2 linked regions of the Prosthecobacter sp. genome follow. The protein of the gene in region 1 binds, or shares a complex with, the protein of each later gene. Links are inferred from orthologs where the notes say so. Each region holds a gene or a part of one and is shown on either strand. Other genes may lie near its edges.

What was found.
Region 2: the proteins of U1A53_RS06775 (region 1) and mnmE are in contact, whole or in part, in a solved structure (PDB 9HIP), measured with the Escherichia coli proteins. The link is inferred for Prosthecobacter sp. from one-to-one orthologs.

What each region holds. Positions count from the first base shown.
Region 1 is NZ_JAXMIH010000006.1:975,331-985,825, reverse strand. The notes cover bases 3,388-6,270. They hold U1A53_RS06775 (tRNA uridine-5-carboxymethylaminomethyl(34) synthesis enzyme MnmG), read left to right. Parts: upstream 3,388-3,800; coding sequence 3,801-5,741; downstream 5,742-6,270. Other genes in these bases: U1A53_RS06770 (Fic family protein), read left to right, coding at 5,876-6,270; pdhA (pyruvate dehydrogenase (acetyl-transferring) E1 component subunit alpha), read right to left, coding at 3,388-3,675. Outside these bases: U1A53_RS06800 (DUF456 domain-containing protein), read left to right, coding at 1-382; U1A53_RS06795 (sulfite exporter TauE/SafE family protein), read right to left, coding at 386-757; holA (DNA polymerase III subunit delta), read right to left, coding at 764-1,888; U1A53_RS06785 (hypothetical protein), read left to right, coding at 1,996-2,571; more of pdhA, read right to left, coding at 2,599-3,387; more of U1A53_RS06770, read left to right, coding at 6,271-7,012; U1A53_RS06765 (hypothetical protein), read right to left, coding at 7,352-7,519; U1A53_RS06760 (HNH endonuclease), read right to left, coding at 7,666-8,286; U1A53_RS06755 (AAA family ATPase), read right to left, coding at 8,283-9,776; U1A53_RS06750 (N-6 DNA methylase), read right to left, coding at 9,773-10,222; U1A53_RS06745 (hypothetical protein), read right to left, coding at 10,381-10,495. UniProt on the Escherichia coli protein: NAD-binding protein involved in the addition of a carboxymethylaminomethyl (cmnm) group at the wobble position (U34) of certain tRNAs, forming tRNA-cmnm(5)s(2)U34.
Region 2 is NZ_JAXMIH010000015.1:146,188-149,729, reverse strand. What follows is about bases 663-3,542. They hold mnmE (tRNA uridine-5-carboxymethylaminomethyl(34) synthesis GTPase MnmE), read right to left. Parts: upstream 2,850-3,542; coding sequence 1,476-2,849; downstream 663-1,475. Other genes in these bases: U1A53_RS18040 (MraY family glycosyltransferase), read left to right, coding at 2,993-3,542; U1A53_RS18050 (TIM barrel protein), read right to left, coding at 663-1,414. Outside these bases: U1A53_RS18055 (hypothetical protein), read left to right, coding at 1-520; more of U1A53_RS18050, read right to left, coding at 530-662. UniProt on the Escherichia coli protein: Exhibits a very high intrinsic GTPase hydrolysis rate. Involved in the addition of a carboxymethylaminomethyl (cmnm) group at the wobble position (U34) of certain tRNAs, forming tRNA-cmnm(5)s(2)U34.

The sequences.
Region 1 (10,495 bases):
CATTGTTCACACGCTGCTGCGACCTGAGTCAGGAATGAGCGCCTGGGGCTTTGTACTTTTGTCGCTGGGCCTGGTGTTGTCTTATGTGATCGATTTCGTCAGCGGTGCAATGGGCGCGCGCTGGTTTGGCGCGAGTCGCTGGGGCATCGCGGGAGTGTTTGTCGGCGGCATCGTGGGGATGTTCTTTGTGCCGTTCGGTTTGATCTTGGGTCCACTGATCGGTGGCGTGGCCTTTGAGCTCGTCTTTGCCAAGAAGCGTCTGCAACCGGCTGCCAAATCAGCCTGGGGATCGCTGCTGGGCACTGGCGTGGGCCTGGTGCTGCGTTTGATCGTCGCCTTGGGAATGGTGGCGACTTTTTTCCTTGATGCGCTGGTGTGGTGAGACTCACGCCTTGCCTTGCAGCAGCATGCGCAGGCCGAAGATGACGAGCACGGTGCCGAAGATGCGGGTGAGCGTTTCATTGCTCATCGTCTTGAGCCAGCCAGCACCAAAGTAGGCGAAGATGGAGGCGGAGATCGCCGTGATGACGGCCACTTTCCAATCGACGAGGCCGGAGCGCGCGTTCTGTGTGGTCGCCATCAATGCCGTGGGGATGATGATCGCCAAGGAAGTCGCGACGGCGGTTTTTTGCGACAGCTTGAGCAGGAACACGAACGCAGGGACCATCACCACGCCGCCGCCGACACCACACAGCGCAGCGATGACGCCGCTGACGATGCCGATGGCGAGACAGGTGAGGATGGTGGTGGTGGTCATGATGGATCAGCGGGATTGTCTGGCGAGCATGCCGACGAGCAGACGCTCCAGCACGAGCTTGGGATCAAGCGAGGAGGTGACGAGCTTGGTGTTGGCAGTGAGGCAGGCTTTGAAGGCGGCGTGGAGTTCTTCGAGCGCGAAGTTGCCAGTCTCGGGAATGGCGAGAAACATCGGGTAGGCGTTGAAACCGGTGCCGTCTTTCTTGCGCGGCAGATGGGCTGTGGCGGAAGATGGCAGACCTTCGAGCGAGGTGCAGAAGCCGGTGTAGTTGAACTTGTTGAGCTTGTAGCGTGAGCCGAGATCCTTGATGAGCAGCAAACTTCGCACGCGTGGCACGATGGCGGCGAGCAGCAGGCCGATGGCATTCTGCCCCTGATACATGAGCGTGCCGAGCAGTTCGAGCGCACGTGGCAGGTCACGTTTGCCGATGGCATTCCCAAGATCCCACAGCACACCGGCGCGGCTCATGGACACCAAGTTTTGCACCGTTTTGAGCCCGGCACGGCGACGTTCGCCGAGGTAGAGGTCGATCTTTTCGAGTTCGTTCTCCATCTGCCGCGTGTCATCGCCCGCCATCTGCACGAGCAACTCCAAAGCACCACTTTCAAAGGTGATGCCGAGTTCCTTCGCTTTGCGCGAAGCGATGGCAAGCACGGGGCCTTCCCAGCCTGCTCTCGACGTGTCGGGTTTGTCGAAGACTTCGAAGGTGGCGATCTTGGAGATGCGCTTGTAAGCGGTGCGACGTTTGTCGATGCCGGTGGCGCTGATGACGAAACGTACATCGCTGCCGAGGCCGGATTCAACGACATCGAGGATGCGTTCAAAACCGTTCACCGCATCCTGACCACGACCAGGGCCGGAGTCAGAGAGGAAGTTGGCGTTCTTCAACCACACGACTTTGGTGCCGCCGAAGAACGGCAGCATTTGCAGCGCCATGGTCACGTTCGAGCAGATGGTGCCCGCGTGCTCGGAGTTGTCGGCGGTGCCGTCGATGATGTCGTTGCTGAAGTCGCCGGCATCCGGTGGCGTGAGGCTGCGAACGAGCATGAGCGCAGCCTCCTTCACGCGTGCTTCGTCCGTGCCAAGGAGAACATTCACCTGGCTGGCGGTGGGTTTTTTCGGCGGCGGCATGGTTCACCGATGGAGCAGGATGTGCGCGGCATCAAGCTTCGCGGCGTGGTGTGATCTTGACATGCCCATGGCGATCTGGTGAAATCATTTCAAATCCAAACCATCCTATGAAAACACACTCGATTAGGGCAAAGGTTTCTGTGGCCGCGTTTCTCGCGGCTTTCTTTTTGGTCGCGGCTCCTGCGTCGGCGGAAGATCTGAATCAGGTCTATCAGCAGGGGCGCGCGGCTTTTTATCAAGGTGACTTCGCCAAAGCGCAGCAGCTCTTGTCGAGGGTCGCCGCGGCGAATCCGAAGCATCCGGAGACGATGAACATGCTGGCCTACATCCGGGCCAATCATCGGCAGGTGGACACCACGCTCAAAGATCAATACGCCACCGTGATCCTGCCGAAGGTGGAGATGGCGGATGTGACGCTGACCGAGGCGATCGAGGGGTTGCGGGCGCTCTCGAAGAACGCCAGCAATGGCAAAGTGGTGCCGAATGTGATCGTCAAAGGCGAGGAATTGGGGCAGCGGAAGCTCTCCCTTTCGCTGGCGAACATCCCGCTGTCTGAGGCACTGAGTTATGTGACCCAGCTCACCAGTTCCAAGGCCACCTACGACAAGCATGCCGTCATTTTGACCACCATGGCAGACACCGTGACCTCGACCGCTGAAACGACTGCAAAGCCCTCGAAATGAAAGACTTGGGTCGGTTTTCGGCCTCGGTCAGTCGTTGAAGAAATGCCGTCCGGTCTGGCCGGCTTCGGTTTTGTTGTCCACTTCCCAATAGACATCTTCGAAGATGGTCTCCGGCTCGGGATACGGGCTGGCCTTGGCGAACTCAGCCGAGTCCTCCGCTTCCTTTTGCGCTTCCTTGTCGATCTTCTTCAGCTCGTCCTCGGTGGCGACGCCTTCAGCGAGAAGGTTGCGCTTCCAGACTTGGATCGGGTCGTGATCGTTTTGGAATTTCTCGACCTCTTCCTTGGTGCGATACTTGAACTTGTTGGCGTCGGCCACGGAATGGCCTTCCCAGCGGTAGGTGGCGATTTCGAGGATGCTGGGCTTCGATTCGTTGTGGGCGCGTTCGATGGCCTTGCTGACTCCGGCACGCACGCTGTAAACGTCTTCGCCATTAAACTGCTCCCAGGCCATGCCGTAACCTTCGGCACGTTTGGCGAGAAAGTCTTGATAGGCCGAGGAGCGTCCCTGACTGGTGCCCATCGAGTAGCCATTGTTTTCGATCACATAGATCACCGGCAGATCCCAGAGTTCGGCCAAGTTCAGAGACTCATGGAAGGCACCCTGGTTCACCGCACCGTCCCCGAGGAAACACAGCGCGGCACCTTTGATGCCGCGGTATTTCAAGCCGTAGGCGAGGCCGAGACCGAGCGGGGTCTGACCGGCCACGATGCCGTGACCGCCCCAGTAATTCTTCTCCGGCGCGAAGTAATGCATCGAGCCGCCCTTGCCACGGGAGCAACCGGTCGCCTTGCCGAAGAGCTCGGCCATGCACTCATTCATGCCCATGCCCACGGCCAAAGCATGCCCGTGATCGCGGTAGGCGGTGATCACATGATCGTTCGGGCCCATGACTGAAACCGTGCCGACGGCCACGGATTCCTGACCGATGTAAAGATGGAGGAAGCCGCCCATGCGCCCGGCTTGGTAGTGCTGGAGCGAGACCTGCTCGAAACGGCGGATGCGCACCATCTGGCGGTAAAGCCCTACTTTGTCCGCTGCGGTGAGCTTCTGATTGATGGGATCGGCGGCGTGCGCGGCGCTGGGGGTTTTGGCTTTAGACATGTTCAGGCAGAGTGGAAAATTCATTCTAGCCAACGTCCCAACGGACGCAAAGGATTGTTCAACCCCTCCCAGCAATCCGCGTTCCACATGGAACAATTTGCACGGTGTGCTATCCTCGCCGCCCCATGTCCGAGAGCCTCTACACCTATCCCAAGCACTACGATGTCATCGTCTGCGGAGCCGGACACGCGGGAGTGGAGGCGGCGATGGCGGCGGCACGGCTCGGTTGCCAGACGGCCATCCTCACCCAAAACCTGGACACCATCTCCCAGATGTCCTGCAACCCAGCCATCGGCGGTCTGGCCAAAGGTCATGTGGTGCGCGAGATCGACGCCCTCGGCGGGGTCATGGGCCGCAACACCGACGCCACCGGCATCCAGTTCCGCATGCTGAACGCTCGCAAAGGCCCCAGTGTCCAGGCCCCTCGTGCTCAGTGCGACAAGAAGGCCTACCAGTTTCGCATGAAGTGGCTGATCGAGAACCAGCCCAACCTCGACCTGCATCAAGGCAACGCCGCCGAACTGCTCGTCGAAAACGACGCCATCATCGGCGTCCGCACCAGCCTAGGGATGATCTACCGGGCCAAGGCGATCATCATTTCCTCCGGCACCTTCATGCGTGGCCTCCTCCACGTCGGTCAGCAGAACCAGGCCGGCGGTCGCATGGGCGACAGCATCTCCACCCTGTCCGACAGCCTCCGGCATCTCGGCTTCGACGTGCAGCGCTTCAAAACCGGCACCCCCTGTCGCCTCAACAGCCGCAGCATCGACTTCTCCAAGTGCGAGCTTCAGCCCGGCGACGAACCCGCCCCCCGCTTCAGCTACCTCTCCGGCGTCCTTCCCGAGGACGAGGATGAGACCTTTTCCCAGTCTCCCAGTCTCCCAGTCTCCCCTTCTCAAAGTCTTCCGACGACCGGCCCGAACCAGTTTACCCTCAATTCCTGGTCCCCCGAAAAGTTCCACGTGGAACAAATCCCCTGCTGGATCACCTACACGACCCCCCAGACGCACGACATCATCCGGGCCAATATCCACAAGTCGGCGATGTATTCGGGCAAGATCGAGGGTGTCGGCCCACGCTACTGCCCCTCGGTGGAGGACAAGGTGGTGCGCTTTGCCGAGAAGGACCGGCACCAGATCTTCCTGGAACCCGAGGGACGCCACACACGCGAATTCTACGTCAACGGCGTCTCCACCTCCCTGCCCTTCGAGGTCCAGTATGAGTTCATCCGGTCCATCCCCGGCCTCGAAAACGCCGAGATCGTCCGCCCCGGTTACGCCGTGGAGTACGACTACTGCCCGCCCACCCAGCTCCACCCCACCCTTGAAACGAAGCGTATTGCTGGTCTCTACTTCGCTGGGCAGATCAACGGCACCTCCGGCTATGAAGAAGCCGCTGGCCAGGGCCTCATCGCCGGAGCCAATGCCGCCCTCAAGGCCACCGGCCGCCCCCCTTTCCTGCTCCAGCGCAGCCAGGCCTACCTCGCCGTCATGATCGACGACCTCGTCACCAAAGGCACCACCGAGCCCTACCGCCTCTTCACCTCCCGCGCCGAATACCGCCTCCTCCTCCGCCAGGACAACTGCGACCTCCGCCTCACTCCCCTCGTCGCCGCCATCGGCCTCGCCTCCCCTTTCCGCGTCCGGCACACCGAGGAAAAAATCGCCCAGCTCGCCGCCGCCCGCGTCCTCCTCCAGCAAGCCCGGCTCGACGGCATCACCCTGGAAAAATGGCTGCGTCGGCCCGAAAACACCCCCACTACCCTGCCCGCCGAGATCCACGCCCAGTTCACCCCCGAGGTCTGGTCCTTGGTCGAGAACGACGTCAAATACGCCGGCTACATCACCCGCCAGGAAGACATGGTCGCCAAGACCTCCCGCATGGAGGAAAAGATGATCCCCGCCGACTTCGACTACCACGCCATCCCCGGCCTCAAAACCGAAGCCAAACACCGCCTCACCGCCCTCCGCCCCGCCACCCTCGGCCAAGCCGCGAGAGCCCAAGGCGTGAACCCGGCGGACATTGCGCTATTGGCAGTGATGCTGAAACGAGGTGGTGGAGAGTGATCCGTGTTTCTGGGTAAACTTGTCTGACCCACAACTTCGCTCAAACAAAGTCCGTTTATGTCTGTTGGTGGGTGACTAAAATAAAGAAAACGCGTTTCCCTTATTTAACGGCGGCGTTATATTCACCAGCCGCCATGAAGATCGAAGACTTCCAGCCCGGAACCTACAAACAGCAGTTCCAATACCGCAGCTTCGATCCGCCGTTGATCAATCAATCATGGACTTGGGACTCGCCAGAGATTCATCACCTCCTTGCGGAAGCCAGTCGCCATGTCGGCGAATTGAACGGACTCTCCCTCATCGTCCCGGATGTGGACCGCTTCATCCAGATGCACGTCGTCAAAGAAGCGCAAACCTCCAGTCGCATCGAAGGCACCCAGACCGAGATGGACGAAGCCTTGGAGGACGACCCCGAAGAGATCAGTCCCGAGAAGCGCGACGACTGGAAGGAAGTGCGCAATTACATCCAAGCCATGAACCAGTCCATCGAGCGGCTTCAAACCCTGCCGCTCTCCAATCGACTGCTTTGTGAAGCTCATGCCACTCTCATGCAAGGTGTTCGTGGCGAGGGCAAAACCCCCGGCGAATTCCGCCGCAGTCAAAACTGGATCGGCGGAGCGACCTTGGCAGACGCGGTTTTCATCCCGTCGCATCACGAAAACCTCCCTGCTCTCATGAGCGACCTCGAAGCCTTTTGGTACAACGAGTCTTTCTTTGTGCCCGAACTCATCCGCATCGCCATTAGCCACTATCAGTTTGAGACACTCCACCCCTTCCTCGATGGGAATGGTCGCATTGGCCGCCTGCTCATCACCCTCTATCTCGTCAGCAAAGGTCTTCTGCGACTGCCCTGCCTGTATGTCTCCGCTCACTTGGAGCAGCACCGTGCCGCCTACTACGATGCGCTCACCGCCGTCCGCACCCGTGGCGACCTCGCTCATTGGGTGCGATTCTTCCTCGTGGCCATCAATGAAACGGCCAAAAAAGGCGTGCGTACCTTTCAGGCCATTCACCAGCTTCGCCAGACCGCCACCGCTCAGGTACAGACCCTTGGCAAGCGCTCGGCCAATGCCCTCCGGGTGCTGGACATCCTCTATGTCAAACCAACCGTCACCAGCAGCAGTCTGGCTGCCCGCCTGGAGCTCAGCCAGCCCACGGCTGATCGCGTCCTGAGCGAGTTGCAAAAACTCGGCATCCTCCATGAGCTCACCGGCAAGCGCCGCAATCGTGTCTTTTACTTCAAAGACTACTACGAACTCTTCAGTTCCTGAAACCCGCCCAAACAAAGGTCCAGCGCAGTGCTTTCGGCTTCGATGCCCGACCTCAGAGGTGCGTGCTCCGACCCCTGTAGGTTCGATGTCCGACCCACTGAGGTTCGCATTCCGAGTTATGAGGTCTGGCATCCGACCTCTCTGCTCGGCGTTCAGAGCTTGCGGGCTTCGCCATCGAAGCTCCGAGGTTCGCATTCGAAGCTTTTTGGTCTGAGGTCCGACCTCCGGGGGGCCGAATTCCGACCTTTTTGCTTCGGCATCCGACCCCGGAGGTCGGTCGTTTTAGTGGTTAACTCGCTATTTATCAATGAATTAACTGATCTTTGGCGAGACGCGGTTTTAGTGCGTCACCTCGTGCAGCCCGCAGTCAAAGGCATTCACGGCAGCGCTGCCGCGCAGGAAGAAAAACGACGCGTCATCTCGCCAGGAGTAGGTGAGGGCACAAGCGGCGCTGTCGGCGACTGTCATTTGCGCGTCCGCCAGCGGCTGCTCGAAATCGATGCGCACGGCGGGAAAGCTGGCGGCCAGTTGCCCTTCGCCCTCCGCTCGCTCCCCAACCGCCATGCGCTTCCAGCCGGTGTGGTCAAATAGCAGTAGAGAGGCCCATACAGAATTGGGCTTTGGTTTGGCGAGTGATGGGAGGGTGGTGGTGATCAGGCGGTGCGAATTTTCATCTTTAGATTGGCCGGCGGGACAAACCTAAAAGCCTTCTTCCATTTGCCGGGAAGATGTTCGAGATCAGTGTCAATGAGGACATCTTTGGCCCGCTGCTTGGTCATCTCGGGACTATCGAGATGGAACAAAGCAACGGTTGCAGATCCTTTAGATGAAGCATTAACGACCTGAATCAGAATCGCATTTGTCCCTCCAACGAACGCCAGGTGCTCTTTGGGGTCATCGAAATGTGGATGAACAATTGAAAACACGCACTTCCCGTATGTTTTGTCTTTGGTGATGACAGTGTCCGTCGTCCCCTTGCAGTCTGTATTGCAGTGATAGCACGCAAGAACTAGGTTGGCCGGGACGAACGTAAACTTGGGATGTGACTCCTTTGGCGCAATGTGGTCCCGGTGATGCTTGGTTCCATAAAGTCGCGACCCGCAATACGCACACCGCATTGATTGGATTACGACCATTTGAGTGGTAATCGCATCTTTAAAAGTCCGCGGATGGCCGCTGGTGTAGTCCCAGGACTTCTGCTGAAGCTTGCCAGTTTTCTTCTGCAATTTCTTTAGTAGAGCCGAATCAATCGTCGCAGGTTTCAGCTTCTTCACGATTTTAACCTCCCCGCATACTTTCGAATATCTCCGATCACCGCTTTTAGCGGTTCTGCTTCCGGTCCGAAGTCCAGTTGATCACACTTGCTGAGAAACTTGGCGAACGGTTCGGCATCGGTGGACTTCTCCGAAACGAGTTTCAATACACCGGCCAATTCCCGCGAAAAATGATAGTTCGAAGCGGAGGGCAAACCGAGGACCTCGTAGAGGATTGCTTCCGATCCCCAGCCCCAGAACTCGCCAGGGTGCGAACGAAATTTCAATCCTTCAGCACCTCGTTCGACCACGACCACCGTCGAGTTTTCGGCACGCAAATCGGAAACCAAATACGGAGAATGTGAGGCGATGATGACATGGGAACCCTTGGCATGAACCAGAGCATCCGAGATGAGGTCAATATATCGCTGTTGCCATGCTATATTCAGACTCACCTCGGGTTCATCAATGACGATCAATGAACCCGGGGCCCCAAACGCTAGAAGCCGGGCACCTGTAGAAAGCAAGTTTTGTTCACCTGAGCTTAACTGAGTAAAATCCAGCCACTTCCCTACATTCAGAACCAGTGATGGCCGTCCAATCAGCCTTATTGAAGCAGCAATCGAAATAGCTTGGCTCAACTTGCCCAATCGTTGCCTGACTGTTGGAGTCAACTCATCTAGACAAATTGTGACGGTCCCTCCTTGTTTCATTCCGAGGCTTCCACTGTCACCAAGAGCGAGGGCATTTTCTTCGATAAGTCTAACTACGCGGCGCATGTCATCTAAATGCGGTTTGATCGCATTCAGCCGGTGCGGGACTTCTCCACGACGACCTCTACCCAATTGAAGCCCTATCGATTTTTCAGGGTCGTCGAAGAAATCATGAAAGCGACGCATCGAAAATCGCGAAAAACTAAGACCAATGTCGCTGCTCGGGAAAATGCTTCTAGTCCACTTCGAGAAGGATGGGTATTTGCTCTCATTGGCCAATAATTTCAGAACAGCATCACAGACGAGGCGATCCATCGCTCCCGTTGTGGTGAGGTTTGATGACTGTCTAACCCCAAGGTAATAATAGAAAGGATCTTCGAAGTTGTCCCAATCGACAAAAGTGAAACGGTCGCGAACGAGATTAGCTATGGCAAGAACCCGAGAGGGCAGCAATGCACCAGACTCAAACAATGGTCCCTCTCCAACTGTGCATGTAGCGCCATCCCGCAGGAGAGTAGCTGAACTGCACTGCATGTCCCGATCTGGCTCATCGGTGCGGAAGAGGCGTCTTTCTTTTCTCGGTAGCTCTGTGTTCGCCCTCTCATGAATACCCTTCAATAAGTTCACGCAGCAGGAGAGGATGCGACTCTTGCAAGTGCCATTTGCACCCATCAAGAGTGTAAAATGAGTATTCTTAGCTTTGACGCTTTGGTCAGCCACCAAATCCACTCCGACTGGGTGCCCATTGCCGAAATCGAAGGTCGCTTGTTTGAACCTGAACACTGAGGCGTTACTCATGGTTTCAACTCCAGTAAGTTTCCAAGAGCTAAAAGGACGGTGACGGCGCTTTCTAACCAACCCACAAGCGCATCCGGTAGCGCCGAGGTGGCAGTCTCAGTGGCGGCATCTGGTTGCTCCTGCGTTTCCCTGCCGACATAAAGCGAGATGCCGAGATTTCTCCCCTTCGCCCGGATCTCCTCAATCGGCACGATGCGGGTAAAACCGGGCTCGTCTTTGAAGTCCTGATAGGCGCGGACGTGTTCGTCGGCGAGGAAGCTCTGAGCGCGTTCGCGGGTGACTTTGTTCACCGCGTTGATGAAGAGGATTGTGCAGCGCCGGGACTTGGGCTTCTGCACGCGGCAGACGATGACGCAGGTTTCCATGGGTGAGTTGTAGAAGAGGTTCCACAAGAAAAATTCGAGCTGGGACACGGTGATGGCATCCGAAATTTGCCGGGAAGGCATGTCATGAAAGCGGAGACGTGTCGGGATGGCAAGGAATTGCGCAAGACGCAGCCCAAGAGAATCGCTGTGCCCGGGAGACTCGGAGAGTTGAAGAAATCGAGACGAGGCACTATGCACTGGCTTACCTGAGGCTCGCTTCAATCCGCCAGCAGGCTTTTTCATCGCGTCTTCAACTCAAACACCGCCACCCCGAGCGGTGGCAGCTTGAGTGGCGCTTTGCCATTACGAAGGCTCAGTGTCGCGCTGCCTGCACTGAGAGGCTGCGCGTCGGCA
Region 2 (3,542 bases), on another replicon or contig:
GCATTTCGCCGGGCCAGAACTTGCCCTCAAGATATCAAATCCCACCGATCGGACCTTCTTCGTGCTTGGCAGCTCCATCACTGACATTCCTCACGTCATTGAAACTAAGAAGAATGGAAAATGGGTGCTGTCCCCGCCGACGAGATGCGGAACAGGAATGGAACTCCGAAGGTTCCTTGCTGACTCGTACATCATCTTTGATGTGTGGGATGCTCCAGTGCATGAAGAAGACGTAACGTTTCGTGTGCGGGTATATCTCTACACAGAATCCAACATCTGGAATGTGTACACGGATCCCGCCAAGAAACCCTATATAGAGATTCTTTCCCAGGAGTTCTCATCCAATGACTTCCAGTGGAAGCCAACGAAAACCAGCCCCGAGGAAGAAGCCGCACGTGCAGCCATCAAAAAGGAGGCCGCTCGCACAAAAGCCAACCCATACACACAACCATCTCTTCCGATGCCACCCGCAGCAGCGCAAATGTCTGCTGATCCATTTGGCAAGCAAGAAGCCAAATAGAAATCCTGGTCACACATCACACACCATCGCGGCATGCCGTAACGCGAGGACGGGATCGTCCCAGGTGGGGATGAATTCGTGGGCGACGAAGTCGTGGTAGCCGATTTCGAGGAGGGCCTGCATGACGGCGGGGTAGTTGATCTCCTGGTGCTCGTCGAGCTCGCAGCGGCCGGGATTGCCGGCGGTGTGGATGTGACCGATGTAGTCCTTGTGAATGCGCAGGCGGCGGACGATGTCGCCGTTCATGATGCTGACGTGGTAGATGTCGAACAGGAGCTTGAAGTTGGGGCTGCCGATCTGCTTGATGAGATCGACGCAGAAGTCCACGTCGTCGCCGAAGTAGCCGGGGTGGCCTTTCATCGGGTGGGAGCTGTCGCGTGAGTTCAGGTGTTCGAGGACGAGCGTGATGCCTTTTTTCTCCGCCAAGGGCAGCACCTGCTTCCAGACATCGAGGCAGTCTTTGATGGCCTTGTCACGATCCATGCCGTCGAATTTCATGCCGGTGAAGGTGATGACCTTCTTGCAGCCGACATCGGCGGCGACGTTGATGGACTCTGTGAGGGATTTGGTGACCTCCTCGCGGAATTGCGGGTTGCAGGGGCCTTTGGCGAAGCCGTGGGAGCTTACCAGGGAGATGTCGAGACCCATGGCTTTCACCTCGGGGTAATATTTGCGGTCGATGCCTTCCATCCCGGCGAGACCGATGTCTTTCGAATGTTTGGCGAGGACGAGCATGTCCATCGGCTTGAAGCACCAGCCCATGAGGGTGTGCCTGATGCCTTTGTTTTTGATGACGTAGGCAGGATCAGCGGCGGCTTTGGCGATGGTTTGGGCGCTGAGGCGGGAAGCTGCCGTGGCGGCGAGCGCGGTGGTGAGGAAGTGGCGGCGGTTCATGGGAAGAAAGGTTAGAGGTTATGAGTTAGAGGGCAGAGATGGGAGTCAAACGGTGCCGATGTCACTTTCCTATGCAGAAGGTGGAGAAGATGACATCAAGGATGCGTTCGACATCGATTTGGCCAATGACATCGCCGATGGCCTGGAGGGCTTCGCGGATTTCGAGGGCGATGAATTCGGGGGCTTCGCCGCGTTCGAGGGCGGTCTTGGCGGCAAGGAGGCGCTCGGCGGCACGCTCAAAGGCGGCTTTGTGACGGGCGTTGATGGCGATGGGGTGATCGGCGGCGAGCGGTCCGGCATGGGCGATGACTTCGCGAATGGTATCGCGCAGTTGTTCGATGCCAGTGCCGGTGAGGCAGGAGAGCGGGATGGCTTTGACACCTCCAGAACCGCCTAAAGGCGGGACTACAGTGCTCCAATCCGCATGGATGCCGAGATCGGCTTTGTTGAGGATGAGGATGCGGCGGTTGGCGATGGAATCGGGCAGTGTGAGGCGCTGAACGGTGGCCGCAGGCTGGCTGGCATCGACGACTTCGATGACGAGATCGGCGCGGTCGAGTTCGCGCTCGGTGCGCTGGATGCCGTGGCGTTCGATGTCGTCGCCGGCCTCGCGCAGACCGGCGGTATCAACGAGACGCAGCGGGATGCCATGCACCTGGATGATTTCCTCAATGGTGTCGCGCGTGGTACCGGCGGTGGGGCTGACAATGGCACGCTCGAAGCCGAGGAGGACATTGAGCAGGCTGCTTTTGCCGACATTCGGCGCACCAGAGATGACGGTGCGGGCACCGTGGCGTAGGATGCGGCCCTGCTCGGAGGTGGCGATGAGTTTTTGCGCGCGTTCGAGCACGGCGTCGATGCGCTGCATCAAGGCGCTGCCGGTTTCGGGCGAGATGTCCTCATCCGGGAAGTCGATGAAGGCTTCGATGTGGGCGAGCACGGGGATGATCTCCTGCTGCATGGCAGCAGCTTCGCGACCGATGGCACCGCCGAGCTGTTCGTTCGCGGCACGGAGCGCGAGGGTGCTTTGCGCATGGATCAGATCCATGACGGCCTCGGCCTGCGTGAGGTCCATTTTGCCGTTGAGGAAGGCCCGCTGGGTGAATTCGCCGGGCTCGGCGGCACGCGCGCCACAGGCGAGGAGGCGATCCAACACACGCTGCGTGACGAGAACGCCGCCGTGGCCGTGGAATTCGATGACGTCCTCGCCGGTATAGCTGGCGGGTGATTTGAAATGGAGCAGCAGGCCGTGATCGAGTGAGTTTCCGGCAGCATCGACGACCTGAACGAGGTGCGCCTGCCGTGGCGTGAGTTTGGACGGAAGTTTGAAGGTCTGGGCGGCGATTGTGAGTGCTTGAGGGCCAGAAACGCGCACGACGCTGATAGCAGCCTCGCCCATGGCGGTGGAGATGGCGGCGATAGTGTCGTGAAGCATCGGCGATGGTGAAAGCGGCGGAATGAAAGTTCAAGAAGCGATCTGGAAAGATGCAACCGACGAGTTCTTCCGCGCTGAAGTGTTGAACGTTGATTTTGCAACGTCTATGCTCCGCAGCTATCCAACCTGACCAACCGCCGCGCATGATTGATCCAGCACCCGAAGACATCTACATGGGGCCTTGGGCTCCACGCAATGTCCCGTGGGTGGAAATGGCCTGTTATTTCGGTGGTGCCATGCTGGTGGCCGCGCTGGGTACTTGGTGGATTTTGAAGCGCGGTGGCCGCATCGGTCTGGATGAGCCTGACACACGACGCAAACTGCACGAGAAGGCGATTCCAAGACTCGGCGGAGCGCCGATCTTCCTGGCAGTGGGTCTGGCGTCGCTGGTGGCAGGTTACATTGGCGGCTTGGGCTGGACCCGCTGGCTTCCAGTGGCCATCTGTAATGCGCTGATGTTCAGCGTGGGTTTTGTGGATGATTTGAAACCCTTGGGGGCCAAGGTGAAGCTGGTGGGTCAGATCGGCACGGCCTTGATCTTGTACGCGCTGGGCATTTCGATCGACATGCTGAGCAATCCGTTTGGCGAGGGCTCGGTGGCTCTGGGCTGGTGGAGTCTGCCGCTGACCTTGATCTGGCTGGTGAGCATTCCGAACATCGTCAATCTGATTGACGGCATGGACGGGCTGGCGG